2 regions of the Bacillus sp. Pc3 genome follow, and region 1 is predicted to be linked to the other one. Evidence: a T-box and tRNA genes for the amino acid it is inferred to sense, from the RefSeq annotation. Region 1 holds a T-box; the other holds one or more tRNA genes.
What was found. The T-box of region 1 lies ahead of tyrS (tyrosine--tRNA ligase). A T-box ahead of a tRNA ligase gene usually reads a tRNA of that ligase, here a tRNA-Tyr.
Positions count from the first base shown of each region.

Region 1 (15,020 bases):
AGCAGGCGAAGCCGACTTCGTTTCTTATCGGGGACGGAACGGGCAGAGGAAATGAAAGCAGCGAATACTTTGTATTTGAAGCCTGCGAGTACCGCCGTCATTTCTTAAGCTATCAGCCTGATTATGCGATTATGACGAATATTGATTTTGACCACCCTGATTATTTCGCCAACATTGACGATGTGTTTGATGCTTTCCAAAACATGGCGCTTCAAGTCAACAAAGGCATCATTGCCTGCGGTGATGACGAGTACCTGCCGAAAATTCACGCCAATGTGCCTGTCGTTTATTACGGCACGGGAGAAGAAAATGATTTTCAAGCGAGAAACATCGTGAAAAATACGGAAGGCACGACATTTGACGTCTTTGTCCGCAATACGTTTTACGATACGTTCTACATCCCGGCATACGGGCATCACAATGTCCTCAATTCCTTAGCGGTTATTGCGCTCTGCCACTATGAAGAGATAGACGTGAACATGATTAAGCGCGGACTTGAATCATTCGGCGGCGTCAAACGCAGATTCAATGAAAAAGTGATCGGCGGCCAGGTACTGATCGACGACTACGCCCACCATCCGACTGAAATCAAAGTCACGATTGAGGCGGCGCGTCAAAAATATCCCGAACGTGAAATCATCGCGGTATTTCAGCCGCATACGTTTACACGGACGCAATCATTCCTGGATGAATTCGCAGAAAGCTTAAGCGCGGCCGATCGCGTGTACCTGTGCGACATTTTCGGCTCTGCCCGCGAGAACGTCGGCAAGCTCACGATCACGGATCTTCAGGAAAAAATCGCTAACGCAGAACTCATTGAAGAAAATGACACATCCGTGTTAAAAGCGCATGAAGGCGCAGTGCTGATCTTCATGGGCGCCGGAGACATTCAAAAATATATGAGAGCCTATGAAAACGTCATAGCGTAACGAAAAAGCAGTGGGGCTCTCACTGCTTTTTTGCGCGTGCTGCAAAGGGATTTACCGAGAAACGGAGAAATAGTATACATACAGATCTTTCATATATGTTTATCATTTTAAGAATTGGGTATATACCACTATATCCTGCATTAAGGAGGTATTAGATGATCATCATTCTTTACTTAAGCGTCGCACTCATTGCCGTTGCATTTCTCATCCTCGTCATCTATCTGTCCAAAACATTAAAGTCCGTGCAGATGACTTTAACAAACGTTGCCTCGACTTTAGACGGCCTTGAAGGGCAGATGAAAGGCATTACCGCAGAGACAACCGAGCTGTTACATAAGACAAACCGTCTCGCGGAAGACATTCAGGAAAAATCAGAGAAATTAAATACGGTTGTCCATGCTGTCCAGGAAGTGGGAACTTCCGTCCAGCAGTTTAATACATCCATAAAGCAGGCAGCAGGTTCCGTTACGGCCTCTGTAAGAGAGAATCAGGATAAGATCAGTCAGGTTGTCACCTGGAGCCAGGCCGCTATGGAAATATGGGACAAGTGGAAGCAAAAGAAAAAAACATCGCTTTAATCATAAGAAAAATCCACTAAGGAGGAATCATAATGAGTAAAGATGGAATCAATAGTAAGGATTTTTTAATCGGAACGCTGATCGGGGGAATTATCGGCGCGACAACGGCGTTGTTTCTGGCGCCTAAATCAGGTAAGGAGCTGCGCGACGATCTCGGCAGTCAGGCTTCTGCGTTAAAGGATAAGACGGACAGAATGACGGCCGACGCGAAAGAAAAAGGCTCTCAATATGTCAGCATCGCCAAAGACAAAACATCTAATATCACCCAGCTGGTAGCTGATCAGTCAGGCCAGATTATGAATAAAGTGAAGGATTTAAAAGACCGTTCTAAGAGCACACTAACCGAGAAAGCCGAAGAGACGAGAAGCGAAATGCAGGACACGGCCCAAAGCATCAAGGCCGAAGCGGAAGACGCCGGGGAAAAAGCCGGTCAGGCAAATCGCTGATCTTCAATAAGGAGAGATAACCGACATGACAAAACAGCTGATATCGTCTGAAGAAGAGTTCAAAAATGCCGTTGAGAAAGAAAACAAGCTGGTGTTTTTGAAACACAGCACAACCTGCCCGATCAGCCAAGCCGCGTTTCAGGAGTTTGACGCCTTTGCATCGGCGCATTCAGAAGTGCCTTCTTATTACCTGCAGGTGCAGGACAGCCGGCCGCTTTCAAACTATATCGCCGAGACATACGGCGTGAAACATGAAAGCCCGCAAGTATTCGTCATTGCAAACGGCGAAGTGAAATGGCACGCGTCTCATTCACAAATCACAAAAAACGCAATAGAGCAGCACCTTTCATAATTGCTGGCCGCCGGTTGATACCGGCGGTTTTTTTTTTGAAAAAAACTATTGATCATTTCAGCCGGATCATGTAGGATATCAATATATACCGCTTCAACGCATAAAAGCTTAAAAGCGTTTTGGTGATAAAGCCGAATGTGAAAAAATTTATTATTTCATATTCCTATTTTCGCATAACTGTAGTAAGATGCATGTTAACCATTAAAATAAAACATAGCATAGAAGGGATGAAAAAGATGAGCAACAAGGAATTAGAGAGCCTAAGACAGCAGGCAGACGCACTAAACTTAGAAATCCTTAAATTAATCAATGAACGCGGAGCCGTTGTAAAAGAAATCGGTAAAGCAAAGGAAGCACAGGGTGTCAACCGATTTGACCCTGTCAGAGAGCGTACAATGCTTAACCGCATAATTGAAAGCAATGACGGCCCATTTGAAAACTCAACGATCCAGCATATTTTCAAAGAAATTTTCAAAGCCGGACTTGAACTTCAAGAAGAGGATCACAGCAAAGCGTTGCTCGTCTCCCGGAAGAAAAAAGCAGAAGATACGATCGTTGACATTAAAGGCGAAAAAATCGGTGACGGCGATCAGAGATTCATCGTCGGACCTTGTGCCGTAGAAAGCTATGAGCAGGTTGCCGAAGTAGCGGCCGCAGCGAAAAAACAAGGCATTAAAATCCTGCGCGGGGGCGCGTTTAAACCCCGCACAAGTCCGTATGATTTCCAAGGTCTCGGCGTAGAAGGCCTGCAAATTCTTAAACGAGTCGCTGATGAATATGACCTCGCGGTGATCAGTGAAATCGTAACGCCCGCACACATTGAGCAAGCGATTGATTACATTGACGTCATTCAGATCGGCGCGCGGAACATGCAAAACTTTGAATTGCTGAAAGCCGCCGGTTCCGTTAAAAAGCCGGTATTGTTAAAACGCGGTCTTGCCGCAACAATTTCAGAGTTCATCAATGCAGCTGAATACATCATGTCACAAGGAAACGACCAAATCATTCTTTGTGAGCGCGGTATCAGAACGTACGAAACGGCAACGAGAAACACACTCGACATTTCTGCCGTGCCGATTTTGAAACAGGAAACTCACTTGCCGGTGTTTGTTGACGTCACACATTCAACAGGCCGCCGCGATCTCCTGCTTCCGACAGCAAAAGCGGCGCTTGCGATCGGCGCTGACGGCGTGATGGCCGAAGTTCACCCTGATCCTTCCGTTGCCCTTTCAGACTCTGCGCAGCAGATGGATATACCTGAATTCGAGAAATGGCTGAACGAATTAAAGCCAATGCTGAAAGTAAAAGCATAATACAACGTTCCGCTCTTTAAAGGCCGCCTCGCGCGGCTTTTTTTCGTATCTTCATTTTATTTAATTATAAAATGAAAGTGAACGTTTTCATCACTGGGAAAAACGTGTATAATTTCATGAGAGATATTTAAATTTGATGAATAATGAAAAATAATGTACACTACTGACTTACGCTTACAATCATAAACGACAGAATGCGAAATCGTACGACATTTCTTTACATAAAGTGTTTATGCTATAGATAAGGATAAGTGTATCCAGTAAAAGGAGTGGTTTCAGTGAGCAACATTACGATATACGATGTGGCCAGAGAAGCAAATGTCAGTATGGCGACTGTTTCCCGCGTCGTGAACGGCAACCCGAATGTAAAACCGACGACCAGAAAAAAAGTATTGGAAGCCATTGACCGGCTCGGCTATCGCCCGAATGCGGTGGCAAGAGGGCTTGCAAGCAAAAAAACGACTACGGTCGGCGTCATCATCCCTGATATCTCAAGCATTTTCTACTCTGAACTTGCGCGTGGAATTGAAGATATCGCGACGATGTACAAATATAATATTATTTTAAGCAACTCGGACCAAAATCTTGAGAAAGAACTGCATCTGTTAAATACGATGCTTGGCAAACAAGTGGACGGTATCGTATTTATGGGCGGCAACATTACGGACGAGCATGTCGAAGAATTTAAGCGCTCTCCTGTGCCGATCGTCTTGGCGGCATCAGTGGAAGAACAGGGCGAGACGCCTTCTGTCGCCATTGATTACGAACAGGCGATTTATGATGCCGTTAAGCTTTTCATTGATAAAGGGCATCGCGATATTGCATTCGTCTCCGGACCGATGCAAGAGCCGATCAACCGTTCGAAAAAACTGCAAGGGTACAAACGGGCGCTTGAAGAAGCGGCGATTCCGTTTAACGAGCAATTCGTAGCGGAAGGCGATTACACTTATGATTCCGGTATGGAGGCGCTTCAAAGCTTGATGGGCCTTGACCGGAAACCGACGGCGATTCTTTCTGCGACGGATGAAATGGCCCTCGGCATTATCCATGCGGCCCAAGATCAAGGTCTTTCGATACCTGATGATCTTGATATTATCGGTTTTGACAATACGAGATTGAGCCTGATGGTCCGCCCTCAGCTTTCAACAGTCGTGCAGCCTACGTACGATATCGGCGCCGTGGCGATGAGACTTTTGACAAAACTGATGAACAAAGAGCCGGTTGAAGAGCATATCGTCGAATTGCCTCACCGCATCGAATTAAGACAATCAACCAAGTCATAAAAAAACGGAAAAGCAAGCTTCACTCTGAGGGGTGGAATCTTGCTTTTTTACTTGAGTAAGGAGAAGATATGAAACGTTTTGATTATCTGACGCCCGTTGGCTTTATGTTAGGCTGTATTATTGTCGCAATCGGTATTCTGTCAGGGACGGGACTGGCGGGAATCAGTTCATTTTTAGATCTGACTTCTTTTTTAATCGTCACAGGCGGCCTTGCTGCGGCGATCTTTATCAGCTTTCCGCCGAGGGATTTAAAGAAAACCCCTTCTGTTCTGAAACAGGTATTCTCCCGTCAGGATGACAATGTGAAAGAGCTTGTCAGAGTATTTGTCAGCCTTTCGGAGCAGGCGCGCAGGCAGGGGCTTCTGTCTCTGGATGACCAGGCGCGTGAGATCAAGGATCCGTTTTTAAAAAAAGGGCTTTTGCTTGCGATTGACGGCTGGGACGAGGAAACGATCCGGCTGGTAATGGATTCTGAGATCGCCGCAATGGAAGAAAGACACAGAAAAGGAAGACGCGTTTTTGAAAAAGCCGGTGATTTCGCACCCGCCTGGGGAATGATCGGGACGCTCGTCGGACTCGTTCTCATGCTCAAAAACTTAAATGACCCGCATACCCTCGGACCGAACATGGCCGTTGCGCTATTGACGACGCTGTACGGAGCGCTGCTTGCCAACTTGGTATTTATCCCAATCGCGGCAAAGCTTGAAGAAAAAACGGAAAGTGAAATTTTCATCAAACAGGTCATGATCGAAGGGGTTGTCGGCATCCAATCGGGCAAAAATCCCCGCAACCTCGAAAGTCAGCTCGTCGTCTTCAGCTCAAGAGAAGACTGGCGTAAAGGACAGCCTGCGAACAAGAAAAAGGGCGCTGTCCATGAAGCTTAGAAAAGAGCGTTTTGAAAGAAGAAACAAACCGGAACATTCCGGCGGTTCACCGAGATGGATGGTGACGTTCGCTGACTTGATCACGCTCATTCTCGTGTTCTTTATATTGCTTTTTTCGATGTCGCAAATAGACGCGGAAAAATTTCAATCTGCCGTTTCATCGATTCATACAAACGGCAGCGGGGGTGAACCGGCGTCATCAGACAAAGCAAATGAACATAAAGAACAGGATTTGCTCCTGCAAAACGTGAAGACATACATAAAAGCGCATCATTTGAGTTCGAAATTGACAGCGAAGCGCGATGAGCGCGGAGTGGTTCTGGTGCTGCAGGAGGCCGTTCTGTTTCAGACAGGAAAAGCGGATGTGCTGAAAAACGCCGAGCCGGTTCTGCATCAGATCGCGGTGCTTTTAAAAACAATTCCGAATGACATACAGGTAGAAGGCCATACGGACAGCCGCCGGATTTCCACCTATCAATTTCCGTCAAATTGGGAGCTGTCGTCTGCAAGAGCGGCGAGTGTGATCCGGTATTTTACCGCGAATGAAGACTTTTCCGCCAAACGGTTTATCTCTGCCGGGTATGCGGATACGAAACCTGTGAAGGACAACAAAAGTCCCGGACATATGAAAGAAAACCGCCGTGTAGAAATTGTGATCAAAAAAACGACCTCCTCATAAGGTCGTTTTTTATTTTGTTTTATACCGCTGCTCAGACCGGATGGCAAAAAGTGCTTTTTCCACGGTTTGGGCATTTTTTTCTGAAATTTCATCTTTGCGGGGAATCGGAGGATATAATTGTTCAGGATCACTCCAAAAAGCGGGCAACGTGCAGGGGGAGTGCTTCTGCCATTTATCAATCCATTTCTGCGGTATGCGTTCCCCGGGATCAATCCCTTTCATCTCAAGCCAAATGCGGCTCCATGCTCTCGGGACGACTCTCCAAATATCGTATCCGCCGCCGCCGACCGCGATCCATCTGCCGCTGCAATATTGATGGGCTAATGAATGAGCAAGCCGCGGGATCTCCTGATAAATGGAGATTGTATTGGACAGGTGTGTCAATGGGTCGTAATAATGGGCGTCCGCACCATTTTGGGTAAGAATCACATCCGGCTTGAAAAAAGCCGCGATTTCTGAGGCGGCCGTATTGTAAGCGTGAAGAAAGGAATCATCCTCTGTGAAAGCGTCCAGCGGAATGTTAAAAGAATAGCCGTAGCCTTGCCCGCTTCCTTTTTCCAGTACCTGTCCCGTCCCGGGAAATAAATAACGCCCGGTCTCGTGAAAAGAAACAGTGCAGACATCAGACCTGTCGTAAAACGTAAATTGAACGCCGTCGCCGTGATGGGCGTCTGTATCAATGTATAACACTTTTGCCCCGTAGTTCTTCTGGATGTATTGGATGGCCACGGCGCTGTCATTATAGATACAAAAGCCTGAGGCCCTGCCGCGGAAGCCGTGGTGAAGGCCGCCTCCTAAATTGCAGGCGTGCCTGGCTTGTCCCGTCATGACATAATCAGCCGCCGTTAAGGTGCCGCCCACCAGAAGTGACGCGGCTTCATGCATGCCGGCAAAAACGGGGGTGTCTTCCGTTCCGAGACCGTAGCTTTCTCCTTCTGCGGCAGGGAGCCGGCCCGCACCCGCTAGTTCCACCGCCTGTATATAATCCTCCGTATGAACGAGAGCCAGCTCTTCTTTAGCGGCCGTGCGCGGTGTGACGATATCTCCTTCGTCAAACGCATCCGCCGCCTGAAGCAGATCGTATGTTAAAAGCACACGACGCTGATTGAACGGATGTTCCTGATGAAATTGATACGTCTGATAAGAAGGCGAGTAAACAAAAACGCTGTCTCTCATGGCTGATCCCTCAAATGTTTCGGCCATAAGACATTGTATCCGGCTTCTTGAACGGCACGGATAAAAGGGAGCGGATTCATCGTCTTCACCCGGAAGACGAGAATGTTCGACCCGGCGGAATCATGGGGATAGACGAGCACACTCAGGATTTGCAGCTGAAGATCGCGGCACATGCAGCTGAGATCAGCAAGGCTTTTTGTCATATCCGTCACCAGGATTTCCACCTGTGATCCCGGCTGGGCCGCGCCTGTCAGGCTGACGAAAGTCCGGAGCACGTCGGTTTTCGTTAAAATGCCCGTCAGCTTATGGTTTACCGTAATCGGCAGACAGCCGATGCCGTGCTCATAAAAGGAAGCGGATATTTCTTCCACAAAGTCAAGCGGATGGGCGCAGATGACATTCCGCATCATAATGGTCTCCACTTTGTTTGTCAGAAATGCGCCGCGTTCCTTTTGTTCAAAGCTGCCGGGGCCGGCCTGTTTAATGTCTCTGTCTGTGACAATACCGATGACGTGCAGCTCGTCGTCGATGACAGGGAGATGGCGGATATGATATATCTTCATTTTACGGACGGCTGTTTCAATGGAGTCGTGTTTTGAGACGGTGATGACGTCCCGTTTCATGATTTGTTCTGCAATCATCTTTTTATCCCCTTTGTATGTCAGTCAATACATAAATCGCTGATAAAAACGAAGCCTGTCGAACTGTTCAATTGACTCCTGACTGACGTGCCTGCCGATGCGGGCCATCAGACAATTGGCCGGATGAGAGCTGATTTCCGGTTCATCCGTTGCGAACCAGACAAGACCCCCGGCATTCATCATCTTTTCCATGATCTTTCTGTATTCCCACACATCTTTTTTCATTCCTTTTAAATCCCAATGCCAGTAATATTCCGTCGTCATGATGATGTACCGTTCCATCTGTTCATCCATCATGCTGACTGTCAGCAAAGTTTTTCCGACAGAACAGCCCCTGTAGCCGGGAGCGACCTCGATCGCCCCGAGTTCAAGGAGGTCTTCCATATTTCCGTCAGACCACCGTTCAAGCGGATCAGGATATAAATACGTCACATAGCCGATAATCGTCTGTCCGTCCCTGGCAATAATGATCCGCCCTTCAGGAAGCCCGGCGATCTCGATTAACGCTTTGTGCTGTTCATGAGGAAGGCGAAAGGCTGTCAGGCCTTCATGAAACTCATACTGTGCTAGGTCCTCTGGAGGAACGGGCCCTTCTACTAAAAGAGGGCCGGCTGCTGTCTGAATTGATGAAGAATGGTACGTTTTATGATGTTTCACTGATTCACCGCCTGTCGGTTCTTAATAAAAACACATCTCTTTTAAGCATAACAAAATATAAAGCGTTTTCAATAGTGTTGTAATTTATATTTTAAAAATTGAGAAAACTGTGAACATCTACTATAATTAGTCTATAGATAAGCAAAGGGGGATGTTGCATGAATTTGAAAGCGCTGCCGGCGGAAAAGGGGAATTATCATCTGCGAAATTATGAGGAAACGTACCGCAGCTTCGATTGGAAAGAGGTCGAAGCGGCATTTTCCTGGCATCAGACGGGGAAGCTGAATGCGGCGTACGAAGCGATTGACCGTCATGCCGAATCATTTCGAAAAAACAAAGTAGCGCTGTATTACAAGGACGCAAACCGGGATGAAAAATACACATTTAAAGAAATGATGGAGGAATCGAACCGGGCGGGAAATGTACTGAGACGGTATGGAAACGTGGAAAAAGGGGACCGCGTTTTTATTTTCATGCCGCGTTCGCCGGAGCTTTACTTTATCATGCTCGGCGCAATTAAAATCGGTGCGATCGCCGGTCCTTTATTTGAAGCGTTTATGGAAGGCGCCGTCAAAGACCGCCTGTTGAACAGCCAGGCAAAGGTTGTCGTGACGACACCTGAACTGGCCGAACGGATTCCGGCGGACAGCCTGCCCGACCTCGAGCATATTTTCATTGTCGGCGGCAGCAAAGAAGCGGGAGATAAAATCATTCATTATGATAAAGCGGCTGAGGGAGAAAGCACGAGACTTGATATCGAATGGATGGACAGAAGAGACGGCTACCTGCTTCACTACACATCAGGATCTACCGGAACGCCCAAAGGTGTGCTCCACGTTCATGAAGCCATGATTCAGCAATACCAGACCGGCAAGTGGGTGCTTGATCTTAAAGAAGACGATATTTACTGGTGCACTGCGGACCCGGGCTGGGTGACCGGGACGGTGTACGGGATATTTGCGCCGTGGCTGAACGGAGCGGCGAATGTGATCGTCGGCGGCAGATTCAGTCCGGAAAACTGGTACGGCACGATCGAGAAGCTCGGTGTCAGCGTCTGGTACAGCGCTCCGACGGCTTTCAGAATGCTTATGGGCGCCGGAGATGAAATGGCATCCAAATTTGACCTTACTTCACTTCGTCACGTCCTGAGTGTCGGAGAACCTTTGAACCCCGAGGTCATCAAGTGGGGACATAAAGTATTCGGCAAGCGCATCCACGACACGTGGTGGATGACAGAAACGGGCGGACAGCTCATTTGCAATTATCCTTGCATGGAGATCAAGCCGGGTTCAATGGGGAAACCGATTCCGGGAGTGGAAGCGGCGATCGTTGACAATCAGGGAAATGAGCTTCCGCCGTACCGAATGGGGAATCTCGCCATTAAAAAGGGCTGGCCGTCGATGATGGATTCCATTTGGAACAACAAAGAGAAATATGATTCTTATTTCATGCCGGGCGGCTGGTATGTTTCCGGAGATTCTGCTTATATGGATGAAGACGGTTATTTCTGGTTCCAAGGCAGAGTCGATGATGTCATCATGACATCCGGCGAGCGCGTCGGCCCGTTTGAAGTCGAAAGCAAACTTGTTGAACATCCGGCGATTGCCGAAGCAGGCGTCATCGGAAAGCCGGACCCTGTCCGGGGAGAAATTATTAAAGCGTTTATCGCGCTCAGAGAAGGGCATGAGCCATCCGATCAGCTGAAGGAGGACATTCGCCTCTTTGTAAAACAGGGGCTTGCCGCGCATGCCGCACCGCGGGAAATTGAATTCAAAGATAAACTTCCGAAAACACGGAGCGGAAAAATCATGAGACGTGTGCTGAAGGCGTGGGAGCTGAACCTGCCGGCAGGCGACCTGTCCACAATGGAAGATTAAAGACGGCGTTGACATCGTATCTTATTTATGTTAAAAATGAGTAAGCTTCATACGAAAAGGTTTTGATTGAGACAAGTAGGGTATCTGATTGTTCAAGAGAGCTGATGGCCGGTGAAAATCAGCACATAAGATATGCCGAATACACTCATGAACCGTTTTTGCGAACAAAGCCATTCCAAGGCTTTCAGTAGTGAAAGAACGGACACGGTCCGTTATCAAAAAGAGTGATAAAAGCTTTTTTATGCTTTTATTAGTAGGGTGGTACCGCGATTATATCGTCCCTTCGTTTTAAACGAAGGGGCGTTTTTTATTTTCATAAACAAAGGAGCAGACAAAATGACTAACTTATTAGAGGATTTATCATTCCGCGGCTTAATCCAGCAAATGACGGATGAAGAAGGACTGAATAAACAGCTGAACGAGGAAAAAATCCGTTTATACTCAGGGTTTGACCCGACGGCTGACAGCCTGCACATCGGACACCTTCTGCCGATATTGACACTGCGCCGGTTCCAGCTTGCAGGCCACCATCCGATTGCGCTTGTAGGCGGTGCGACGGGACTGATCGGCGATCCGAGCGGCAAAAAAGCGGAACGTACGTTAAATACTCAGGATATCGTTGTCGAATGGTCGCAAAAAATTAAAAATCAGCTTTCCCGATTTTTAGATTTCGAGGCCGGAGAAAACCCCGCTGTCATAGCGAACAACTTTGACTGGATCGGAAAGCTGAGCATTATTGAATTTCTCCGTGACGTCGGAAAGAACTTCGGAATTAACTACATGCTTGCGAAAGATACTGTAAGCTCAAGAATTGAAACCGGAATTTCTTACACGGAATTCAGCTACATGATCCTGCAATCCTACGATTTTCTGAATCTGTACAGAGAAAAGAACTGCAAACTCCAAATCGGAGGCAGTGACCAGTGGGGCAACATCACGGCCGGTCTTGAACTGATCAGAAAATCAGAAGAAGAAGGGGCGAAAGCTTTCGGTCTTACCATTCCGCTCGTCACAAAAGCTGACGGCACGAAATTCGGCAAAACGGAAGGCGGCGCCATTTGGCTTGATAAAGAAAAAACATCGCCGTACGAATTCTACCAGTTCTGGATCAATACAGATGACCGCGACGTCGTCAAATACTTAAAATACTTTACTTTCTTATCAAAAGAGGAAATTGAAGCTTATGCTGAAAAAACGGAGACGGCTCCTGAGAAAAGAGAAGCGCAGAAACGTCTCGCTGAAGAGGTGACTGTTCTTGTACACGGCCGCGAAGCGCTTGAGCAGGCCGTTCATATCTCTCAGGCGCTGTTCAGCGGCAATATTAAAGAGCTTTCCGCTCAAGACGTCAAGGTAGGATTTAAAGATGTACCTTCGTTTGAAAAAGACCGCTCTGAAGAACTGTCTTTAGTAGACGTGCTTGTGGAATCAAAATTGTCGCCTTCAAAACGGCAGGCCCGCGAAGACATTCAAAACGGAGCTGTTTACATTAACGGCGAGCGCCAGACGGACATCGGGCATCTTCTGACTGCGGAAGACCGCATTGAAGATCAATTTACCGTACTGCGCCGCGGAAAGAAAAAATACTTCCTGATCACGTACTGAAAATAAAAAGCAGTCCGGCCGCTCAATGCGGCAGGCTGCTTTTTTATGTTTTGTGAATACTGCACGGGGAAATGAGTACAGTACATAGTATAAGCAAAACAGGGAAGGGGTGCTGCGCCGTGAATTTCATGTTTACCATCGCAAAAGAAAGATTGCAGCGGGATCATTGGGAACAGCAGCAAAGCATAAACGCCGAAGCCAAAGCCGAGGAATCAGAGACGGAAGAAGAAAATCCGACATCATAAAGGTAAAGCCTCCATTCTGCGGAATGGAGGCTTTTGATTGTCACCATATCAGCCTGGCGGCGGCCATCAGCACGACTCCCGTGATGACCGTGATGGATAAGCTTTTTGTCAGCATCGCGCAAAGCAATGTCGGGATGAGAACGATCATTGCTTTCCAATCAAAGGTCAAAGCACTGTTTGTTTTCACAATCATGCTTTCCGTTACCAGAGCCGTCAAAATGCAAAGCGGAATAAAGGAGAGCCATTTTAAAGCCAACTCAGGCATCTGAATGTTCCGGACAAATATAAACGGAACAATGCGCGGCACAAGTGTAACAATCATGCAGCCGAGTATAATCCAGATCATTTGTGTGCTGATGCTCATTTGTCCGTCACCACCCCGATCGTTGCCACAATCACGGTTGAGACGATGACCGCGATGTGTGACGGGACGAAATACGATAACAAGACCATAAAAATGATCATATAGAGAATTAAGGAGAGGCTGTGCTTCAGCTTTTCCGAAGCGGACGATTGCAATTGCAGCACAAGCAGCGCCGCAAACATAGCGGGCAAAGCAAAGTCCAGGCCGAGCGCGTAAGGATCAGATATCCATTGTCCGAGAAGCCCGCCCATTACACAGGAAATAACCCAGCACATGTAAGCGGTTATATTGAGGCCGTTCATCCATTTATCGTATAACCTGCCGTTCTGAGCCGCTTTGTTCACCGCTACCCCGAAAGATTCATCAGTAAGCAAAGCCCCGAAGCCGATATTTTTCAGCAAAGAGTATTTCGTGAAATACGGCGCGATGGTCAGGCTCAGCAGAAGGTGCCGCAGATTGACGATAAACGTCGTTAAAATAATGGCGGAAATCGGACTCCCGGAAACAAGGAGCGAGCAAATAATAAATTGGGCGGCGCCGGCATAGACACACAAAGATAACAAACAAATTTCAAGAATGCTTAGATGAGAGGCAACGCCAACGATGCCGAAAGCAAAACCGATGCTCATATAGCCCAGCAGCGTAGGCACACAATCCCGCACCCCCTGTAAAAACGTATCGTTCATTTCCCGGGAAACGGCGGTTTTTTGCACTTCTGTGTTAATCATTTTTCATACTCCTTTCATAGAGATTATAATGATAACGACTAATGAAAAAATCAAAGAAAATACGGTTCACATTTATATGAACCGATTTCCGGTGACGACATGAAATAACGAATGGTTTTGTTTCAGCAGGCCTTCAACTTTCTCAGCCCCGACTTCTTTCACAAGCTCCGCGAACATCAGATCGTGCCTCATATATTCCATGGCCACGAGAACGAGAGCGGGATCTTCTGATTTAATGGCCCAGGCATTCGTCTGCGGAGAAAAATTGGCGATTAAGACTTCTTTATTATCGCGGGCAGCTATCGTTAATCTTCCGCCCATCCGTTTCTCCGCCACTTCAGGAGACATATTATGATTTGTCGTATTTCCGAGCTTCACTTCCGGAGGGCCGAACACAATCGAAAAGACGGGCAATTGTTCGGCGGCGCGTTTGTTAGCGGCTTCTTGAATAAAGGGAATCTGCTGTTCCCAGACAGACAGCCACAACTCTTCCTCGGCTTTTTCAATCATATCCTTCATCTCATTGATGACATGATCATTCGTGCTGATGCGGCGGATGACATTCATCTCCTGCTCGCTTTCCAGCGCCAATAACTTTTCCTCAAGGTAGCCGAATGAGCTCTCGAAATCGTGCCGGAGCCGGTCGATTAATTCCTTTCCGGCAAGCGGAGCATATGTAACCGGATCAGACGGCACAATATGGACAGCGCCTTTATCAACTAATTTCCCCAATACCTCATAGATCATTGAGCGGGGGACGCCTGACCTTTTGCTGATTTCATATCCGGTAACAGGCGAGTGTTTCAACAAGCCGATATATGCTTTACATTCATATTGAGAAAATCCAAATTTCTGTAATTCTTTCAGAACATCCTCCATAAACATCCTCCGTAGTGGTTATTCATGAAACTACTATAATGTAAGCGGTTATATCTTGTCAATGGGACTTGAGTGCTGAAAGAAAGGTGCGCCTGTTTTTGTCGCTTTCCAACTTAGTTTATGGTGAGTTACATGTATGGCTTTTGTGAAAAACGTTGCCGTAGACCCACACGAATGCCGTTTGATACGATAAATTCAAGAAGTTAAAAAGAGGAGGATCACGGTGGAAAACACCTCTAAAATCGCTTTTTTATCGGTTATAAGCAATTCCCTGGTCGTCATGCTCAAAATAGTGGTGGGGATCATAACCGGATCTGTCGCGATACTTTCTGAAGCCATTCATTCTTTTTTAGATTTGATCGCCGCCTTCATCGCCTTTATCTCCGT
Region 1 covers NZ_CP010406.1:3,167,294-3,182,313, forward strand. Annotated here, with positions in the region: gene murC (UDP-N-acetylmuramate--L-alanine ligase) at 1-929, shown strand, start outside; gene SB24_RS15255 (DUF948 domain-containing protein) at 1,085-1,507, shown strand; gene SB24_RS15260 (YtxH domain-containing protein) at 1,540-1,953, shown strand; gene ytxJ (bacillithiol system redox-active protein YtxJ) at 1,979-2,305, shown strand; gene SB24_RS15270 (bifunctional 3-deoxy-7-phosphoheptulonate synthase/chorismate mutase) at 2,542-3,618, shown strand; gene ccpA (catabolite control protein A) at 3,897-4,901, shown strand; gene motP (flagellar motor protein MotP) at 4,970-5,785, shown strand; gene motS (flagellar motor protein MotS) at 5,775-6,464, shown strand; gene SB24_RS15290 (acetoin utilization protein AcuC) at 6,474-7,640, opposite strand; gene SB24_RS15295 (acetoin utilization AcuB family protein) at 7,637-8,281, opposite strand; gene SB24_RS15300 (GNAT family N-acetyltransferase) at 8,306-8,938, opposite strand; gene acsA (acetate--CoA ligase) at 9,097-10,815, shown strand; T-box leader at 10,869-11,101, shown strand; gene tyrS (tyrosine--tRNA ligase) at 11,152-12,417, shown strand; gene sr7p (small protein SR7P) at 12,537-12,662, shown strand; gene SB24_RS15315 (AzlD domain-containing protein) at 12,703-13,026, opposite strand; gene SB24_RS15320 (AzlC family ABC transporter permease) at 13,023-13,754, opposite strand; gene SB24_RS15325 (TrmB family transcriptional regulator) at 13,827-14,633, opposite strand; gene SB24_RS15330 (cation diffusion facilitator family transporter) at 14,857-15,020, shown strand, end outside.

Region 2 (15,020 bases), 2.0 Mb from region 1:
GTCGGAAAGCAATTGCGGCTGCATTGACTGCAGGGCTTTACAGAAAGTAGGGGAGAAATATGGGATATCCCAAGGAAGGAGAAACCATTCAAATTCACAGCTATAAGCATAACGGGCTGCTTCATCGAATTTGGAATGAAACGACGATTTTAAAAAGTACGGAATTGTGTATCATCGGAGCCAACGACCGGACAATGGTGACGGAATCCGACGGACGGACGTGGGTGACGAGAGAACCGGCGATCTGCTACTTTCATGCCCGTCAGTGGTTTAACGTCATCGGAATGCTGAGAGATGACGGAGTACACTATTATTGCAACATCAGCTCGCCGTTCGCTTATGACGGAGAGGCCATCAAATATATTGATTACGATTTGGATGTCAAGGTGTTTCCGGATATGACGTATAACATTCTTGACGAGGATGAATACGATGACCACCGCAAATCAATGAATTACCCTAAAGAGATCGACAGCATTCTGAAGGAGTATCTGAATACGCTGCTGCACTGGATTCATCAGCGGAAAGGACCGTTTGCTCCGGAATTTGTTGATATGTGGTATGAACGGTATCTGCGCTATACAAAATAAAGAATACAATAAAAAACCTGTTGGGGTGTCAACAGGTTTTTCACATGGGCTCACACGCCTTAAAGAGAGAGGGGGATAAAGTGTGGGCGTAATCAGACGCTATATGCAATTTGTAAAACCTTATAAAAAACAAATTTTTATCACAGTGTTAATCGGCATCATAAAATTCTCCATCCCGCTGGCTCTCCCGCTGCTGTTAAAATACGTGGTCGATGACATTATTCAAGGGAGCGGAACGGCAAGCGCTAAAACATCATCGCTATTCACGATAATGGGCATCATGTTTGTGCTGTTTTTAATTCTGCGTCCCCCGGTAGAGTACTATCGGCAATACTTCGCGCAATGGACGGGCAGCCGGGTGCTCTATGATATCAGGGGAGTATTGTTTGATCATATTCAAAAATTGAGCCTGAGGTTTTATGCCAACACGAGAACGGGCGAAGTCATTTCCCGGGTGATAAATGATGTCGAACAGACAAAAGACTTTGTCATAACCGGACTGATGAATATCTGGCTTGATATGATGACGGTGCTGATCGTCATCTGCATTATGTTTACACTCGATGTCAAGCTGACATTGATATCTGTCATTTTGTTTCCGTTATACGGAATTTCAGTGAAATACTTTTACGGCCGTCTCCGAAAACTGACACGTGAGCGTTCTCAGGCACTCGCCCAAGTTCAGGGACATTTGCACGAACGAGTTCAGGGGATGCCCGTCATCAGAAGTTTTGCCATTGAAGATTATGAACAAGCCAATTTTGATGAAAAAAACGGACATTTTCTGGACAGAGCGATCCGTCATACGAATTGGAACGCAAAAACGTTTGCAGTCGTGAATACCATTACGGATTTGGCGCCGCTGCTCGTTATCGCGTTTGCGGGTTATTTTGTCATAAACGGTCCGCTGACGGTAGGGACGATGGTTGCGTTCGTCGGCTATATTGACAGAATGTACAATCCGGTCAGAAGATTGATCAACTCATCGACGACCCTGACCCAGTCGATCGCTTCAATGGACCGCATATTTGAATTTATCGACGAGCCGTATGAACTGACTGATAAACCGAATGCAGTAAAAGCTGACGGCGTTAAGGGCGAAGTTGAATTCCGAAATGTCTCGTTCCGTTATGAGGAAGGAAAAGAAACGATTTTGCAGGACGTTTCCTTAAAGGTGACAAAAGGGGAAACCGTCGCGCTCGTCGGGATGAGCGGCGGCGGTAAATCGACGCTTGTCAGCCTCATACCGCGTTTTTATGATGTATCCGGCGGCAGCCTGCTGATTGACGGCACAGATATTCGCGATTATGAAGCGAGAAGCCTCCGCAATCAAGTCGGAATGGTGCTTCAGGATACGTTTCTGTTCAGTGAGACGATTCGTGAAAATATCGCCATCGGTAAACCGGGAGCGTCTCTGGATGAGGTGGTTGCGGCTGCGAAAGCGGCAAATGCCCATGAATTTATTATGAATTTCCCCGAAGGCTATGAAACCAAAGTCGGCGAACGGGGCGTCAAATTGTCAGGCGGGCAGAAACAGCGGATTTCCATCGCGCGTGTATTCTTAAAAAATCCGCCGCTGTTAATCTTGGATGAAGCGACATCGGCTCTTGATCTGGAAAGTGAACACTACATTCAGGAAGCGATGGAAAAGCTTGCGAAAAACAGGACGACATTTATCGTCGCCCACAGGCTGTCCACGATTACGCACGCGGATAAAATTGTCGTCATGGAAAACGGCGCCGTCGTCGAAACCGGCACGCACGAGGAATTAATGGCCCAAGGCGGCCAGTACAGACACTTATTTACGATTCAGAATTTGAACTGATACAAAAACGTATGCCGTCCGAATGGGCGGCATACGTTTTTTTGAATGCAAAAAAACCCGGTTTTACGGAAGCACCGGGTTACTCATCATCGTCTGTTTCTAATTCGCTGTCTTTCGGGTGGTATGTCTGAAAACTCGTAATTAATGTATCGAGATGCTCCAGCTGCTCGCGGTATTCCGCAACCGCAGCCATAATGCTGAGCATATTGTAATCAAGCAGTTCATCCTCGCAGTTCTGCTGATTTTTCAAGAAAGACTTCGTCAAAAGCTGTTTATATCTTATGCTTTCTTCAGCGTCGTCATCATGCGGTTTGATCTTGCCGACCGTCCGCATCAGAATCCTTTCGTGCCAATGAAGCAGATAATCAATTTCTTCTGTCAGCGTCTCCTGAAATTCCTCCGGCATATGATAAATCTCGTTTTCATAGCGGTGCAGCTTTTTCAGCGTATCAAGCGCCCGATTCGCCGTAATAATCGCCTGTCTGAACAATACAAGCTTGCGCGACTTTACATACGTCGTTTTCTTAAAGTAGCTTCTCTCCTCTTTATAAAGAAGGTACGTATGATCAAGCTTCATCATCTTTTCCTTCAGCTTCTCAATATCCTCTTTCAATATCGAGTGTTCCGTGGACTGACGCATCGTCAGCCTGATCCATTTCATGATCTCATCGGTATATTCAACCGTATGATGAGTCAGCTTCGTTTCGTATTTCGGCGGAAGAAACACAAGGTTCACAATAAAAGAAGACAGCACGCCTAAAATAACGGTGCTTGTTCGTATCAGAGCGAACGTCAGGAAGCTGTTTCCCGGTGTTTCTAAAATTGCGATAACCGTCACGAGCGCAATCGAAATGGTGTGTTCAATTTTCAGTTTTAACATGATCGTGATGACAATCACTGCGGTCAATCCGATCATAATCGGACTCGGTCCGAAAATCAGTCCGAATGCCGTAGCGATGACAGCGCCGATGATATTTGCCTGAACCTGATCAATAATGATAAGAAAAGACCTGTAAATAGAGGGCTGTATGGCAAATATAGCTGCAATCCCGGCAAAGATCGGCGACGGAAGTCCGATCCATGATGCTAAGTAGAGCGCGAGCGTAATCGCAATCCCTGTTTTTAAAATGCGGGCACCAAGTTTCATTGGTTTGTGCGTGCATTCCTTTCTCTAATAAATTATGTGCCGAACGAACGGCTGACACTTACATTTCCCTGTTGGCTGATTTGCTAAACAATAAAGTAATATACAGGGATCATACCAATTATTCAAGGTCTTTTTTTGAAAAAACCATTATCTCACAAATCGGACAAAAAGAAAAAGCGGAAGCCCCGGGCTCCCGCTTGTTTCAGCAGTTATTTTTTCATATGTCTGAACGCATCTTCAACGGCTTGTAAAGTGGCGTCGATATCCTCTTCAGTATGTGCGGTTGTGATAAACCAAGCTTCATACTTCGATGGAGCGAGATTGATGCCGCGCTCAAGCATCAGCTTGAAGAACTTGGCGAATGCTTCTCCGTCCGTATTTTCCGCCTGCTCGTAATTGACGATCTTTTCATCAGTGAAGTAAACCGTGAGCGCGCCTTTTAAACGGTTGACGGTGATGGTAATGCCATGTGTCTCCGCATGGGCGAGAATGCCTTGCTCAAGTCTGGCGCCGAGCTCATCAAGCCGCTCATAAACGCCTTCTTCCTTCAGCACTTCCAGGCAGGCGATGCCTGATAGGATAGATGCCGGGTTTCCGGCCATCGTGCCGGCTTGATATGCCGGACCGAGCGGAGCAACCTGCTCCATGATCTCTTTTTTGCCTCCGTAAGCGCCGATCGGCAAGCCGCCCCCGATAATTTTACCGAGCGCCGTTAAATCAGGCTTCACTTGAAGAAGATCCTGCGCGCCTCCGTACATAAAACGGAACGCCGTGATCACTTCATCATAAATGACGAGCGCGCCCGCTTTATGGGTCAATTCATTTACCTGTTCTAAAAATCCTTCTTCAGGTTCAACGATGCCGAAGTTGCCGACGATCGGCTCGACGAGAACCGCTGCAATTTCTGAACCCCATTTATCCATCGCGGCTTTGTAGCTTTCAATATCATTGAAAGGAACGGTAATCACCTCATTGGCGATGCTTTTCGGCACGCCGGCGGAATCAGGGGTGCCGAGCGTAGACGGGCCGGAACCCGCAGCGACAAGTACGAGGTCAGAATGGCCGTGATAGCAGCCGGCGAATTTAATGATTTTTGTCCGGCCTGTATAAGCGCGTGCAACCCGGATCGTTGTCATCACCGCTTCAGTGCCTGAGTTTACGAATCGTACTTTATCAAGTGAAGGAATGGCCTCCTTCAGCATTTTGGCGAAAGTGACCTCATGTTTGGTCGGCGTCCCGTACAGCACGCCGTTTTCAGCAGCTGTTTTAATCGCTTCAGTAATATGCGGATGGGCATGTCCGGTAATAATCGGGCCGTAAGCCGCTAAAAAATCGATATACTGATTCCCGTCTATATCCCAGAAATAAGCGCCGTTCGCTTTTTCCATCGCAACGGGTGAACCGCCGCCTACCGCTTTATAGGATCTGGACGGGCTGTTCACGCCTCCGACGATATGCTCTAACGCTTCCTTATGAAGTTCAACTGATTTTGTATACAAAAAATGACCCTCCTAATATCTCCTTACATCATGTTCTATTGTAGCATGCTTCATTGCGAGCACAACGGTTCATGCTTCCAGAAAAGAGCGGGGGGATAACGGTTGTAATCTTAACGTGAATTGGATACGCTTAATAAAAAACCCGGAGGTATAAGAAATGAGTATTGAAATCGGACAAACAGCACCGGATATGAAATTAGTGAATGACAGCGGGGAAGAAGTAGCATTGACGGATTTTAAAGGGAAGTACGTCGTTCTCTATTTTTATCCGAAAGACATGACACCCGGATGCACGACGGAAGCATGTGATTTCCGTGATCAGCACGAAAGTTTCGCGGGACTTGATGCGGTTATTATCGGAGTAAGCCCTGACAGCCGTGATAAACATGAAAAATTTAAGCAAAAACACGATCTTCCTTTCCAGCTCCTCGTTGATGATGAGCACAAATTGGCGGAAGCTTTTGATGTGTGGAAGCTGAAAAAGAATTTTGGGAAAGAATATATGGGTATCGAGCGATCCACTTTTTTGTTAGATAAAGAAGGCCGTCTTGTGAAGGAGTGGAGAAAGGTAAAAGTGAAAGATCACGTTGCCGAGGCGCTTCGAGAATTGGAACAAATTGCGTCTAATTAATGGACAAATGCTGAACTCACGGGGTTTTCTTCAGATTACATTTGACAGGAGACCGGAAAAAGATGTACACTAATTATAAACATTATAAAGTAAGAATCTTTTTTAGAAGAGAGGTGCATGACGGATGGCTGCACATGAATTAAAAGAAGCCTTAGACACGTTGAAGGATACGGGAGTCCGGATTACTCCTCAACGTCATGCCATTCTGGAATATCTCGTGGATTCTATGGCACATCCGACAGCGGACGATATATATAAAGCCTTGGAAGGGAAATTCCCTAATATGAGTGTTGCGACAGTGTATAACAATTTGCGTGTATTCCGGGAAGCTGGGCTTGTAAAGGAACTGACGTACGGAGATGCGTCCAGCAGATTTGACTTTGTCACCTCTGACCATTATCACGCCATTTGTGAAAGCTGCGGAAAAATCGTAGACTTCCATTATCCCGGGCTTGACGAAGTGGAACAGCTTGCGGCTCACGTCACGGGGTTTAAGGTAAGCCACCACCGTTTGGAGATTTACGGCGTCTGCCAAGAATGTTCCAAAAAAGAAAACCACTAAACGAAGCTGACCGCTTTGATACGGTCAGCTTCGTTTATTTTGCACTGTTTTTTCTGTTATAAGACTCATCGAACGCTTTGCCTTCCAATCCTTTATCCAATGTAAGCGGCTCTCTGCAATGCATGCACATATCCACTCTGCCCAGAATCTTCGTTTCTTTCTCGCAAGCGGGGCACATCACCCGGACCGCTTTTGTGGACAGCATGCCGATCCAAAAATAAACGGCGGTGCTGAGCCCGATCGACAGCAGGCCGAGAATCATAAACAAGCTGGCAAGCAAAACAGACTGCTTAAAGAACAGCCCGATGTACATAATGATAAACCCAACGAAAACCAAACTTAACGCAAACGTTCTGATCTTATTAATTTTGCTTGAGTATTTCGCCATGTCCATCCCCCTCCCGTTTAACTATAGCACAAAACAGATGGCATATTCTTCATGTTTTCGTAAGAAAAGGGAAGAATAAATATGGCACCTGAAAGGAAATTTGTTATAATAGTGCAATGTGTTTAGAAAAAAGGACTTTCATGTTTTATCATAGAAATGTAGAAACAATAGCTAGTGAAACAATCGCATTGGAGGAATCGTAATGGACAATCTTCTCCGTCCAATTTACCAAGAAAGAGCAAGTCATCCCGATACGCTGGCCGTCCTTATGATTGAGAGAAGGAGTAAAGCATCATCCATCACGGATAACTTTGATGCGGTCATGCTTGTCATTGTCAAACAGGCTGATGAACCTCTTTTTATAAAGCATTATGAATTCGAACAAAAAACCGCTTCTTTACATATTGTAACGGAGGCTCTGCTTCAGGAATGGATTCTGCTTGGGACCAATAGAAGAGTCATAGATTGGATCATCAACGGCAAAGTACTGTTTGACCGCAATGAATATATATCTGAACTCAATGACCGGCTCAGCACTTTTCCTTTCGCCGAGCGGAAATTAAAGATCGGAATGGAATACGGCAAGCTGATCAGAAGATTTGTAGAAGGAAAAGCGTTTTTTGAAGCTGATCATTTTCTGGATGCATATTATGCGGTAGTGCATGCTCTTCACCACTTGGCCCGCATAGAAGTGATTGACCGGGGATTTTATCCCGAAACGACAGTCTGGAACCAGGTCCGTCACATTGAGCCGCAGGTATATAAGCTATATTCCGAACTTGTCGAGAGTCACGAAAGTTTGGAGAAAAGGCTCGAATTATTATTCTTAGCAAATGATTTTCTCATCCATTCAAAAGCTGAAATCGGTTCTGCCCACCTTTTTCAAGTGATGAAAGAAAAAGAAATGTGGCAGTTTGGAGAATTGCTTCAGCACCCTGAACTGGTGCACTTCACCCAAGATCTTGGTGTTATGCTTGATTACCTGACGGAAAAAGGCTTTGTTGAAGTATCTCAAATAGAGACCAAAGGGCAGGAAGTATATCATCGAGGATATTCTTTCAAAAAAAGTGTTGACGCTGAATCATAGGCATGGTATATTATTAAACGTCGCTGATGCGCTTCAACAAAAAGCTCACAGCGGCGGAGAAATAAAAACAAAAAACATTTGACAGCAAATCGCTGAAATGTTATACTGAAAAAGTCGCCTCAAGATGAGGTTGAGATGATCTTTGAAAACTAAACAAGACAAAACGTACCTGTTAATTCAAAGTTTTAAATAAATCGCACAGTGATGTGCGTAGTCAGTCAAACTACTTTATCGGAGAGTTTGATCCTGGCTCAGGACGAACGCTGGCGGCGTGCCTAATACATGCAAGTCGAGCGGACAGATGGGAGCTTGCTCCCTGATGTTAGCGGCGGACGGGTGAGTAACACGTGGGTAACCTGCCTGTAAGACTGGGATAACTCCGGGAAACCGGGGCTAATACCGGATGGTTGTTTGAACCGCATGGTTCAGACATAAAAGGTGGCTTCGGCTACCACTTACAGATGGACCCGCGGCGCATTAGCTAGTTGGTGAGGTAACGGCTCACCAAGGCGACGATGCGTAGCCGACCTGAGAGGGTGATCGGCCACACTGGGACTGAGACACGGCCCAGACTCCTACGGGAGGCAGCAGTAGGGAATCTTCCGCAATGGACGAAAGTCTGACGGAGCAACGCCGCGTGAGTGATGAAGGTTTTCGGATCGTAAAGCTCTGTTGTTAGGGAAGAACAAGTGCCGTTCAAATAGGGCGGCACCTTGACGGTACCTAACCAGAAAGCCACGGCTAACTACGTGCCAGCAGCCGCGGTAATACGTAGGTGGCAAGCGTTGTCCGGAATTATTGGGCGTAAAGGGCTCGCAGGCGGTTTCTTAAGTCTGATGTGAAAGCCCCCGGCTCAACCGGGGAGGGTCATTGGAAACTGGGGAACTTGAGTGCAGAAGAGGAGAGTGGAATTCCACGTGTAGCGGTGAAATGCGTAGAGATGTGGAGGAACACCAGTGGCGAAGGCGACTCTCTGGTCTGTAACTGACGCTGAGGAGCGAAAGCGTGGGGAGCGAACAGGATTAGATACCCTGGTAGTCCACGCCGTAAACGATGAGTGCTAAGTGTTAGGGGGTTTCCGCCCCTTAGTGCTGCAGCTAACGCATTAAGCACTCCGCCTGGGGAGTACGGTCGCAAGACTGAAACTCAAAGGAATTGACGGGGGCCCGCACAAGCGGTGGAGCATGTGGTTTAATTCGAAGCAACGCGAAGAACCTTACCAGGTCTTGACATCCTCTGACAATCCTAGAGATAGGACGTCCCCTTCGGGGGCAGAGTGACAGGTGGTGCATGGTTGTCGTCAGCTCGTGTCGTGAGATGTTGGGTTAAGTCCCGCAACGAGCGCAACCCTTGATCTTAGTTGCCAGCATTCAGTTGGGCACTCTAAGGTGACTGCCGGTGACAAACCGGAGGAAGGTGGGGATGACGTCAAATCATCATGCCCCTTATGACCTGGGCTACACACGTGCTACAATGGACAGAACAAAGGGCAGCGAAACCGCGAGGTTAAGCCAATCCCACAAATCTGTTCTCAGTTCGGATCGCAGTCTGCAACTCGACTGCGTGAAGCTGGAATCGCTAGTAATCGCGGATCAGCATGCCGCGGTGAATACGTTCCCGGGCCTTGTACACACCGCCCGTCACACCACGAGAGTTTGTAACACCCGAAGTCGGTGAGGTAACCTTTATGGAGCCAGCCGCCGAAGGTGGGACAGATGATTGGGGTGAAGTCGTAACAAGGTAGCCGTATCGGAAGGTGCGGCTGGATCACCTCCTTTCTAAGGATTTTAACGGAATATAAGACCTTGGGTCTTATAAACAGAACGTTCCCTGTCTTGTTTAGTTTTGAAGGATCATTCGATTCTTCGAGATGTTGTTCTTTGAAAACTAGATAACAGAAGTAATTCACATTCAATTAGTAATGCAAGATATCACGTAGTGATTCTTTTTAACGGTTAAGTTAGAAAGGGCGCACGGTGGATGCCTTGGCACTAGGAGCCGATGAAGGACGGGACGAACACCGATATGCTTCGGGGAGCTGTAAGCAAGCTTTGATCCGGAGATTTCCGAATGGGGAAACCCACCACTCGTAATGGAGTGGTATCCATATCTGAATACATAGGATATGAGAAGGCAGACCCGGGGAACTGAAACATCTAAGTACCCGGAGGAAGAGAAAGCAAATGCGATTCCCTGAGTAGCGGCGAGCGAAACGGGACCAGCCCAAACCAAGAGGCTTGCCTCTTGGGGTTGTAGGACACTCTGTACGGAGTTACAAAGGAACGAGGTAGATGAAGAGGTCTGGAAAGGCCCGCCATAGGAGGTAACAGCCCTGTAGTCAAAACTTCGTTCTCTCCTGAGTGGATCCTGAGTACGGCGGAACACGTGAAATTCCGTCGGAATCCGGGAGGACCATCTCCCAAGGCTAAATACTCCCTAGTGACCGATAGTGAACCAGTACCGTGAGGGAAAGGTGAAAAGCACCCCGGAAGGGGAGTGAAAGAGATCCTGAAACCGTGTGCCTACAAGTAGTCAGAGCCCGTTAACGGGTGATGGCGTGCCTTTTGTAGAATGAACCGGCGAGTTACGATCCCGTGCAAGGTTAAGCAGAAGATGCGGAGCCGCAGCGAAAGCGAGTCTGAATAGGGCGAATTGAGTACGTGGTCGTAGACCCGAAACCAGGTGATCTACCCATGTCCAGGGTGAAGTTCAGGTAACACTGAATGGAGGCCCGAACCCACGCACGTTGAAAAGTGCGGGGATGAGGTGTGGGTAGGGGTGAAATGCCAATCGAACCTGGAGATAGCTGGTTCTCTCCGAAATAGCTTTAGGGCTAGCCTCAAGGTAAGAGTCTCGGAGGTAGAGCACTGATTGGACTAGGGGCCCCTACCGGGTTACCGAATTCAGTCAAACTCCGAATGCCGATGACTTATCCTTGGGAGTCAGACTGCGAGTGATAAGATCCGTAGTCGAAAGGGAAACAGCCCAGACCGCCAGCTAAGGTCCCAAAGTATACGTTAAGTGGAAAAGGATGTGGAGTTGCTTAGACAACCAGGATGTTGGCTTAGAAGCAGCCACCATTTAAAGAGTGCGTAATAGCTCACTGGTCGAGTGACTCTGCGCCGAAAATGTACCGGGGCTAAACGTATCACCGAAGCTGCGGACTGTTCTTCGAACAGTGGTAGGAGAGCGTTCTAAGGGCTGTGAAGCAAGACCGGAAGGACTTGTGGAGCGCTTAGAAGTGAGAATGCCGGTATGAGTAGCGAAAGAGGGGTGAGAATCCCCTCCACCGAATGCCTAAGGTTTCCTGAGGAAGGCTCGTCCGCTCAGGGTTAGTCGGGACCTAAGCCGAGGCCGAAAGGCGTAGGCGATGGATAACAGGTTGATATTCCTGTACCACCTCCTCACCATTTGAGCAATGGGGGGACGCAGGAGGATAGGGTAAGCGCGGTATTGGATATCCGCGTCCAAGCAGTTAGGCTGGGAAATAGGCAAATCCGTTTCCCGTGAAGGCTGAGCTGTGATGGCGAGCGAATTATAGTAGCGAAGTTCCTGATTCCACACTGCCAAGAAAAGCCTCTAGCGAGGTGAGAGGTGCCCGTACCGCAAACCGACACAGGTAGGCGAGGAGAGAATCCTAAGGTGATCGAGAGAACTCTCGTTAAGGAACTCGGCAAAATGACCCCGTAACTTCGGGAGAAGGGGTGCTCTGTTAGGGTGCAAGCCCGAGAGAGCCGCAGTGAATAGGCCCAGGCGACTGTTTAGCAAAAACACAGGTCTCTGCGAAGCCGTAAGGCGAAGTATAGGGGCTGACGCCTGCCCGGTGCTGGAAGGTTAAGAGGAGCGCTTAGCGTAAGCGAAGGTGCGAATTGAAGCCCCAGTAAACGGCGGCCGTAACTATAACGGTCCTAAGGTAGCGAAATTCCTTGTCGGGTAAGTTCCGACCCGCACGAAAGGCGCAACGATCTGGGCACTGTCTCAACGAGAGACTCGGTGAAATTATAGTACCTGTGAAGATGCAGGTTACCCGCGACAGGACGGAAAGACCCCGTGGAGCTTTACTGCAGCCTGATATTGAATGTTGGTACAGCTTGTACAGGATAGGTAGGAGCCTTGGAAACCGGAGCGCCAGCTTCGGTGGAGGCATCGGTGGGATACTACCCTGGCTGTATTGACCTTCTAACCCGCCGCCCTTATCGGGCGGGGAGACAGTGTCAGGTGGGCAGTTTGACTGGGGCGGTCGCCTCCTAAAAGGTAACGGAGGCGCCCAAAGGTTCCCTCAGAATGGTTGGAAATCATTCGCAGAGTGTAAAGGCACAAGGGAGCTTGACTGCGAGACCTACAAGTCGAGCAGGGACGAAAGTCGGGCTTAGTGATCCGGTGGTTCCGCATGGAAGGGCCATCGCTCAACGGATAAAAGCTACCCCGGGGATAACAGGCTTATCTCCCCCAAGAGTCCACATCGACGGGGAGGTTTGGCACCTCGATGTCGGCTCATCGCATCCTGGGGCTGTAGTCGGTCCCAAGGGTTGGGCTGTTCGCCCATTAAAGCGGTACGCGAGCTGGGTTCAGAACGTCGTGAGACAGTTCGGTCCCTATCCGTCGCGGGCGCAGGAAATTTGAGAGGAGCTGTCCTTAGTACGAGAGGACCGGGATGGACGCACCGCTGGTGTACCAGTTGTTCTGCCAAGGGCATCGCTGGGTAGCTATGTGCGGACGGGATAAGTGCTGAAAGCATCTAAGCATGAAGCCCCCCTCAAGATGAGATTTCCCATTCCGCAAGGAAGTAAGATCCCTGAAAGATGATCAGGTTGATAGGTCTGAGGTGGAAGTGTGGCGACACATGGAGCTGACAGATACTAATCGATCGAGGACTTAACCAATTTGAATGTATGCTTACTGTTATCTAGTTTTGAGAGAATTTTTTTAAAAAAACTCTTGCTTTTTCTGAAATACATAGTATAATAATACATGTCACTAAAATGTCTGGTGATGATGGCGAAGAGGTCACACCCGTTCCCATGCCGAACACGGAAGTTAAGCTCTTCAGCGCCGATGGTAGTCGGGGGTTTCCCCCTGTGAGAGTAGGACATCGCCAGGCAGACTTCATTCCGCAGTAGCTCAGTGGTAGAGCTATCGGCTGTTAACCGATCGGTCGTAGGTTCGAATCCTACCTGCGGAGCCATTTATGGAGAGCTGTCCGAGTGGCCGAAGGAGCACGATTGGAAATCGTGTAGGCGGTAACCCCGTCTCAAGGGTTCGAATCCCTTGCTCTCCGCCACTAATTATCAATACATAACAAACGAAAAAATACCAGGGCCCGTTGGTCAAGCGGTTAAGACACCGCCCTTTCACGGCGGTAACACGGGTTCGAATCCCGTACGGGTCACTTATATGATGGAGGATTAGCTCAGCTGGGAGAGCATCTGCCTTACAAGCAGAGGGTCGGCGGTTCGAGCCCGTCATCCTCCACCATTATCATCGCGGGGTGGAGCAGTTCGGTAGCTCGTCGGGCTCATAACCCGAAGGTCGCAGGTTCAAATCCTGCCCCCGCAACCAAAAAAATGGTCCGGTAGTTCAGTTGGTTAGAATGCCTGCCTGTCACGCAGGAGGTCGCGGGTTCGAGTCCCGTCCGGACCGCCATTTATAAAAAGGCTCGGTAGCTCAGTTGGTAGAGCAACGGACTGAAAATCCGTGTGTCGGCGGTTCGATTCCGTCCCGAGCCACCATTTGCCGGTCTAGCTCAATTGGTAGAGCAACTGACTTGTAATCAGTAGGTTGGGGGTTCAAGTCCTCTGGCCGGCACTCTAAATGATGGAGGGGTAGCGAAGTGGCTAAACGCGGCGGACTGTAAATCCGCTCCCTCAGGGTTCGGCAGTTCGAATCTGCCCCCCTCCACCATTTTATAAATAGGGGCATAGTTTAACGGTAGAACAGAGGTCTCCAAAACCTCCGGTGTGGGTTCGATTCCTACTGCCCCTGCCACTATTTTATTTATTCATCTTCAGATTATGGCGGTTGTGGCGAAGTGGTTAACGCACCAGATTGTGGCTCTGGCACTCGTGGGTTCGATTCCCATCAATCGCCCCATTTTATCATTGGGCTATAGCCAAGCGGTAAGGCAACGGACTTTGACTCCGTCATGCGTTGGTTCGAATCCAGCTAGCCCAGTTGCATTTTTTTAAAAACAACAGCATAAGATGTATTAAGTTCTTTTACATGTTGCGGAAGTAGTTCAGTGGTAGAACATCACCTTGCCAAGGTGGGGGTCGCGGGTTCGAATCCCGTCTTCCGCTCCAAATTACGGCGGCATAGCCAAGTGGTAAGGCAGAGGTCTGCAAAACCTTTATCCCCGGTTCGAATCCGGGTGTCGCCTTTCTATTGCCGGGGTGGTGGAATTGGCAGACACACAGGACTTAAAATCCTGCGGTAGGTGACTACCGTGCCGGTTCAAGTCCGGCCCTCGGCACCAATTTAACTTTGAACGAACTATGTTAAATTGGTCATCAGTTTTCACATTATAAAACATATATGAGAGTGATTTGCATATTGCAGATCACTTTTTTTATATAATAAAAACGTAATGACTATCAATATAAGTTTCTTGCTTGTATCGCATATACTGCATTACCATTTAAAAAACTTTGCTAAAACCGTTGACGTTTTATGAAATACATGTTATATTTATATACGTCGGTTGAACACGACGCATTACATGCCGGTGTGGCGGAATTGGCAGACGCGCACGACTCAAAATCGTGTTCCTTCTGGAGTGCCGGTTCGACCCCGGCCACCGGTATACAAAGGCTTCTACAATATGTAGAAGCCTTTTTTGTTGCATGAAAATATCCTCCAAAGCTTGTGAAAACATGATACCTGCTGATTGTATAAATCCGCTTTTTTCAAAGATACTAACAAGAAGTTCTTTGAAAGAGGTGTTTTTTATGGAAGGGACTTGGGCTTGTCTTATCCCATTTATTCTGGTCATTCCTATTTCAATCATTACAAAGCAAGTGCAGTCCGGTCTGTTTGTCGGTTTGCTGGTCGGAAGCTATCTTTTGCATCCCAGCTTGCTTGGCGGGATTGAACATATGGTTCAATATGTAATCAGCAACATTGTCGTCACCAATAATATTAGAATCATTGTGTTTCTATATTCATATGCCGGCCTTGTAGGGATTATAAAGCTGACCGGCGGGATAAAAGGATTCGTCCATTTGATCAGTAAAAAAGTTAAAACCAAAAAAGGTGCGATGCTGCTTGCATGGCTGTCGACATTTGGCACGTTCAG
Region 2 covers NZ_CP010406.1:1,205,921-1,220,940, reverse strand. Annotated here, with positions in the region: gene ntdP (nucleoside tri-diphosphate phosphatase) at 60-590, shown strand; gene SB24_RS05525 (ABC transporter ATP-binding protein) at 673-2,415, shown strand; gene SB24_RS05520 (aromatic acid exporter family protein) at 2,495-3,562, opposite strand; gene SB24_RS05515 (glutamate-1-semialdehyde 2,1-aminomutase) at 3,772-5,061, opposite strand; gene bcp (thioredoxin-dependent thiol peroxidase) at 5,219-5,692, shown strand; gene perR (peroxide-responsive transcriptional repressor PerR) at 5,817-6,254, shown strand; gene SB24_RS05500 (YgzB family protein) at 6,289-6,642, opposite strand; gene SB24_RS05495 (nucleotidyltransferase-like protein) at 6,845-7,729, shown strand; rRNA gene SB24_RS05490 (16S ribosomal RNA) at 7,958-9,507, shown strand; rRNA gene SB24_RS05485 (23S ribosomal RNA) at 9,683-12,612, shown strand; rRNA gene rrf (5S ribosomal RNA) at 12,715-12,830, shown strand; tRNA gene SB24_RS05475 (tRNA-Asn) at 12,840-12,914, shown strand; tRNA gene SB24_RS05470 (tRNA-Ser) at 12,920-13,010, shown strand; tRNA gene SB24_RS05465 (tRNA-Glu) at 13,047-13,118, shown strand; tRNA gene SB24_RS05460 (tRNA-Val) at 13,129-13,204, shown strand; tRNA gene SB24_RS05455 (tRNA-Met) at 13,212-13,288, shown strand; tRNA gene SB24_RS05450 (tRNA-Asp) at 13,296-13,372, shown strand; tRNA gene SB24_RS05445 (tRNA-Phe) at 13,383-13,458, shown strand; tRNA gene SB24_RS05440 (tRNA-Thr) at 13,462-13,534, shown strand; tRNA gene SB24_RS05435 (tRNA-Tyr) at 13,546-13,630, shown strand; tRNA gene SB24_RS05430 (tRNA-Trp) at 13,641-13,714, shown strand; tRNA gene SB24_RS05425 (tRNA-His) at 13,744-13,819, shown strand; tRNA gene SB24_RS05420 (tRNA-Gln) at 13,829-13,900, shown strand; tRNA gene SB24_RS05415 (tRNA-Gly) at 13,954-14,028, shown strand; tRNA gene SB24_RS05410 (tRNA-Cys) at 14,035-14,105, shown strand; tRNA gene SB24_RS05405 (tRNA-Leu) at 14,113-14,201, shown strand; tRNA gene SB24_RS05400 (tRNA-Leu) at 14,447-14,528, shown strand; gene SB24_RS05395 (Na+/H+ antiporter NhaC family protein) at 14,674-15,020, shown strand, end outside.
Region 2: it encodes a tRNA-Tyr, which carries the amino acid that the T-box ahead of tyrS (tyrosine--tRNA ligase) is inferred to sense. The anticodon was not compared.